2 regions of the Alteromonas nitratireducens genome follow, and region 1 is predicted to be linked to the other one. Evidence: predicted binding sites of a transcription regulator. Region 1 holds the regulator's gene; the other holds the start of a gene.
The links. Region 1 encodes NrdR, which represses ribonucleotide reductase genes. Its sites were predicted from a motif close to AAACACNANATNTNGTGTTT; they were not measured.
Positions count from the first base shown of each region.

Region 2: a site for NrdR is predicted at 1,254-1,273, ahead of nrdG (anaerobic ribonucleoside-triphosphate reductase activating protein). Genes of this name have one in related genera too.

Region 1 is NZ_JBFNPK010000012.1:81,451-84,563, reverse strand. Features, by position in the region: gene ribD (bifunctional diaminohydroxyphosphoribosylaminopyrimidine deaminase/5-amino-6-(5-phosphoribosylamino)uracil reductase RibD) at 1-957, opposite strand, end outside; gene nrdR (transcriptional regulator NrdR) at 983-1,432, opposite strand; gene glyA (serine hydroxymethyltransferase) at 1,486-2,745, opposite strand; gene lpxD (UDP-3-O-(3-hydroxymyristoyl)glucosamine N-acyltransferase) at 2,962-3,113, opposite strand, start outside.
Region 2 is NZ_JBFNPK010000023.1:6,916-10,028, forward strand. Features, by position in the region: gene AB1N33_RS15250 (Tn7-like element transposition protein TnsE) at 1-1,118, shown strand, start outside; gene nrdG (anaerobic ribonucleoside-triphosphate reductase activating protein) at 1,316-1,795, shown strand; gene nrdD (anaerobic ribonucleoside-triphosphate reductase) at 1,779-3,113, shown strand, end outside.

The DNA.
Region 1 (3,113 bases):
CAGCTCGTCAACTTCACCGGCCGCAAGCAGCGCTCCTGCCAGACCCGGCCCCGCCTCAACCAGCACCTCGTTAAACTGCAGGTCACCCAGTTTCTGCACCAGCGCTGTGATATCAGGCCTGCCATCTCGCGCCGCTACAACCAGTGGCGTCGCATCACCCGCGGTCCTCGACGCATCAGTCGTAACCAGATACGTTTTGAAGCCGTCATCAAAACACTGACGGGCATCAGGCAGCGGGCTAACGCCTTCTACCACTACCCTGGCAGGTTGCCTGATGATGTCGAGCGGATATTCGCTAAACATGGCCTGCTCAGGGCGGACTAACAAACTGGGGTTATCATGCCTGACGGTCCCTGCGCCGGTCAGAACGGCACAACTGCGGGCCCGTAAACGCTGCACATCACGGCGCGCTTCCGGACCGGTAATCCACTGACTCACGCCGTTTGATAACGCAATTTTACCATCCAGACTGATCCCCATTTTGACGGTAACCAGCGGTTTTCCGGTGGTCATGCGTTTGATAAAGCCTGGATTTAATGCGGCCGCCTCCCGGGTCATCACGCCAGTGACAACGTCAATGCCCGCGTCTTTTAACCGCTGTATTCCGCGGCCGCTGACCGCAGGATTGGGATCTGTCATTGCAACGACAACACGCTGTACGCCCGCTTTCACCAATGCATCGGCGCACGGAGGAGTACGCCCAAAATGGCTGCACGGTTCAAGGGTAACGTAAGCCGTGGCACCCGCTGCACGCTGTCCGGTCTGTTGCAGTGCATGTACTTCCGCATGGGCCGTGCCTGCCTGAAGATGCGCACCTTCTCCTATCAGGGTATTGGTGCTATCAACAATAACGCAGCCGACGCGGGGGTTTGGCGACGTGGTATACAGACCTCGCCGGGCGAGTTGTATGGCTTTCGCCATCCAGAAATAATCGCGTTCAGCAGGATTCGTCAACATTTACTCCGTTAAGGGAGACGGCGGATTAATCACCAAGCCGGGCAATTTCTTCACCGAACTCGCGGATATCTTCAAATGAACGGTAAACCGAGGCAAAGCGCACGTATGCGACTTTGTCGAGCTCTTTCAGTGCGTCCATGATCAGATTGCCGATAAACTGGCTTTCGACCTCACGTTCACCGGTTGCCCGCAATTTAGATTTAATCGACAAAATACACTGTTCAATACTTTCTGTGCTGACCGGGCGTTTTTCCAGAGCGCGTTGCAGACCCGCCCTGAGTTTTTCTTCATTGAACGGTTCACGGGAACCATCCCGCTTAATGACGCGGGGCATCACCAGTTCGGCACTTTCAAATGTAGTAAAGCGCTCATGGCAAATGACGCATTCCCGGCGACGACGAACCTGATGTCCTTCCGCGACCAGCCGGGAATCAATGACTTTCGTTTCCTGCGCAGAACAGAAGGGGCAAAACATGGTTCGTCCTCGTTAGGCTAATGGCACACCAGGACGGTGTGCCGATAAGTTCATTATGCCGCGTAGACAGGGAATTTTGCACACAGTGCAATGACTTCCTGTTTAACGCGTTCAACAACACTTTCGTCACCCATGTTGTCGAGTACGTCACACATCCAGGTGGCAACCTGACGCGCTTCCTCTTCGCCAAAGCCGCGGCGGGTAATTGCCGGGCTGCCGATACGCAGGCCACTGGTCACAAACGGTGAACGCGGATCATTAGGTACCGAGTTTTTGTTAACGGTAATGTTAGCTCGGCCAAGCGCAGCGTCCGCGTCTTTACCTGTGATGTCTTTGTCGATCAGGTCAAGCAGGAACAGGTGATTTTCGGTGCCGCCAGACACAATTTTATAACCACGCGCCTTCATTACCTCAACCATTGCCTTGGCGTTTTTAACCACTTGCTGCTGGTAGGTTTTGAATTCAGGCTGCAGCGCTTCTTTAAAGGCCACCGCTTTAGCTGCAATCACATGACACAGTGGACCACCCTGATTACCCGGGAACACGGCACTGTTAAACTTCTTATACAGCGTTTCATCACCACAGGACGACAGAATAAGCCCGCTGCGTGGCCCCGCCAGGGTTTTGTGGGTTGTGGTGGTAACCACGTGCGCGTGCGGCAGTGGATTAGGATACACGCCCGCCGCGACCAGACCGGCGACGTGCGCCATATCGACCAGCAGGTACGCACCGACTTTGTCTGCGATCGCACGGAAACGCTGCCAGTCGACGATGCCAGAGTAGGCAGAGAAACCGCCAATGATCATTTTTGGTTTGTGTTCCAGCGCCAGTGCTTCGACCTGCTCGTAATCAATTTCACCGGTGTCATGGTTCAGACCGTACTGCACGGCGTTGTAGGTCTTACCAGAGAAGTTAACGTGGGCACCGTGCGTCAGGTGTCCGCCTTCTGACAGGCTCATACCCAGCACGGTGTCACCGGCTTCCAGCAGGGCCATAAATACCGCAGAGTTAGCCTGCGATCCTGAATGCGGCTGAACGTTCGCATAATCAGCACCAAACAACTGCTTTGCACGGTCGATGGCCAGTTGCTCAACAATATCAACATACTCGCAACCGCCGTAATAACGCTTACCCGGATAGCCTTCCGCGTATTTGTTGGTTAACTGCGAGCCTTGTGCCTCCATGACCCGGGGGCTGCAGTAGTTTTCTGACGCGATCAGCTCAATGTGCTGTTCCTGGCGCTCAACTTCTTTTGCCATGGCACTGGCCAGTTCGGGATCAAAGTCAGCAATGTTCATTTCACGAGGTAACATGGAGGCTCCTTAACTGCGGTTAGATTTGGCCTGCGAAGGACGTTGGAGTGTTCCCCGCCCCGGCCTGCTGATAACTGATGACACGTCAACAGACAGCAACTTTTGACTGGTTGCCTATTCTAGTCATTTTGGGCGCTATGTATACCGCTTTGTGGTCTGTTGACCTGATTGCGGCATGGCACCCTTTGTTGACAGATGTCCATGCCACTTTACTGGTTAGCCAGACTGTTTTTCCAGTGTTTTCACGCGTTGATACAGACCGTCGATCTGGCGCAGGCGAATTACATTTTTGCGCCAGTCGGTGTTTGGCATGGCGGGTTGCCCTGACGAATACACGCCCGGCTCTGTAATATCCTGAACAATCATGG
Region 2 (3,113 bases), on a different contig from region 1:
ATAACTTACAGTACCGAAAGTTCTTTACGTGGTTGTTGTTTGATCCTGACATTCAAGATAGCTTCGGCTCGATTTTCAAATCAATTAATCAGAATTCAATCATAGTAAACGGCGCAGATCGGTGGACATTTGATTTTACGCCGCCAGATTTAAGCCACTGTGAAATTTCAATTTCAGGCTATACGGGCAGAGAGTCTGAAATAAATCAGGTATTTATTCGAGAGATTAGGTCGGTTTCTGGCCTTACAGCACCTGACCTTGATGTTGTTTATTTTTCACACCCTGATGATCACCTTTTACTTAACAAAGACCCTGAAAATAGTGACGAGAAACCTAAACCACCAAATAGACCACCCGTAAATACTAGAGAGCTGGATCCAGACACAAAACCGAACTCAAATAGAAAAAGACACTTGCTGAAGTTAGGCAGAAGCGGCTTGCACTTTGATGTAGAACTCGACACGAGAAGAAGCACAAGGCAGGTAAAAGTGCTACCACCACAAACTGAACCAGATTTGGATGATTTACAGGAGCAACCCCCTGAAGAATTAGCCAGCTTGAAGAAAGGGAGTGACAATGGAAAGGGATCAAAGGCGGATGTTGACAATCTTGATCCTCCAGACTTAATCGATGCACCTGAAAAAATTGTGTTCTTTCAATCTATGCTGCAAAAACTGCAGGAAGAGCACGGGTGGCAAATTCAGAGCAGTATAGGAGACGTCCCGAGGAAAAGATGTCGCAGCCAGCATTTGGTTGGAGGTAGGCCTCGTCGATATTGCCATGCTGTAGTTAAGCGAGACAAATCGACGACGATTCAAATATTAGAAATTGAATTAACGTGTAAGCCAAAGAAGGACGGGACATTGGATACTGAAAGCTTATCCACATTATTTTTCCGCGCAGGTGATACCTCCATCACATTTCAAAGAATTCTCGATGAGTTAATGACTGCATATAAGGACGAAGGGTTGAATGCAATGAGCTGGAAACGTCAGTTTATTTCGCAGAACACTTCAGTTAAGGAGTACTTGGGGCACCCTGATAACAAGATCACAAACGAGCGAGATGCTCTTGACTCATGGGTAGCTAGAGCAGCAGAAAAAGTGATCGGGATGTAGTAAAGATATATCTACGTAGCTTTCGTTCGAATGGATAGAAGTGCGTTAAGCGCTCAATTACCAGACATTTTTTGCAACCAAGCGTTTTGTGAGAAGATGGAAAAATGATGATCCGCTGTATGCTTTGATCTGGATCAATACTACATATAGTGCTTTTAGTGTTTAAATAGCACCACATGTAGTTACCGGGCTATTCAATGCAACCCCTTTTTAACTCACTGGAACCTCAAGTGCTTTTTCAAGAAGTACCTGATGAGGTATCACTTGGATTCACGATAACAGGCTGTAAGTTGCGTTGTGAGGGCTGCCACAGCTCCGATATTTGGGACTGCAGTCTTGGCAAATCACTGACCAATGAACTGTTTGCTGCATATCTAAAGAAATACGAGGGATTTATAACGTGCGTGCTCTTTTTTGGCGGTGAGTGGAATACAGAAGCTTTGATAGAAAAGCTCCGTATTGCCAGACAATCACAACTCAAGACCTGTCTTTATACCGGACTACCAAGAGTATCCTCAAAAATCCAAAAACAACTGTCATTCTTGAAAACCGGCAAGTGGATTTTTTCACTTGGCGGACTGGACTCCCCGTCGACCAATCAAAAACTAATAAACGTCAATACAGGCGAATTACTAAACCATAAATTTTGGGAGAATAAGTGTGCTAACACTCGATGATAAACATATAAAACAAAAACTGCAGTTTATCGATAGTTACTTAAATGCTGAAACCGCTGCTGATGGCGCGAAGTTAGACGCCAACGCAAATGTGACGAACAAAAACATTGCCACGCTTGAAGCCGAGCTGATGAAAGACTATTTCATTCAGGTAAACCGGGCTTTAGTCAGTAATAAGATTGAAGAGCTATTTGGTCATGAACTTGCGCTTGAGTACCAGCGGCAGATAGAAGCACATGAAATCTATGTACATGACGAAACCAGTCTAAAGCCTTACTGCACTTCAATTACCATGTACCCATTTCTCTTAAATGGGTTGACTGAGCTTGGCGGTGAATCCAAGGCTCCTCAACATATTGAGTCGTTCTGTGGCAGTTTTGTCAACTTAGTGTTTGCTATTAGTGCCCAATTTGCTGGCGCGATTGCGACGGTCGAGTTTCTGATTTATTTCGACCATTTTGCACGTCGAGATTATGGAGAAAATTATCTGGATACGCATGCAAAAGAGGTAGCTAACCATCTACAGCATGTTGTTTATGCCCTAAACCAACCTGCAGCTGCGCGGGGATATCAAAGCGTTTTTTGGAACATATCGCTTTATGACGAGTTCTATTTCGATTCAATGTTTGGCGAGTTTGTGTTTCCCGACATGAGCAAACCCAAATGGGAGAACATTGAATCGCTGCAAGCATTCTTTCTCGAGTGGTTTAACAATGAACGTAAACGGGCAGTGCTCACCTTTCCAGTAGTCACAGCGGCAATGTTGACTAAAGACGGGGCAGTCAGAGACATCAATTTTGCAGCGACCTGTGCTAAAGCGATGAGTGAAGGTAACTCATTTTTTGTTTATCAATCCGAAAGTGCCGATTCATTAGCCTCTTGTTGCCGATTACGCAATGAGATAACAGACAATACGTTTTCTTACAGCTTGGGTGCTGGGGGTGTATCGACAGGTTCTATTAACGTGATCACGATTAATATGAACCGATTAATTCAGGATGGCAGAGATTTAAGCACTGAAGTTCAGAAGATACACAAGTATCAAGTCGCTTATCGTAGACTCATCGAGGAGTATAAAGCAGCGGGAGCACTACCTGTTTATGACGCAGGCTTCATTAGCTTGGAAAAGCAATTTTTAACGCTGGGAGTCAACGGACTGGCAGAAGCTGCTGAGTTTTTAGGTATCGAAGTTGATAATAATCCAAAGTACAAAGACTTTGTTAGAGCTCAACTGCAAGTTATTTACGAACAAAACCGTGCTGCATCTAAGCACTATAATTGTCAGTTCAACACTGAATTTGTGCCTGCGGAAAATTTG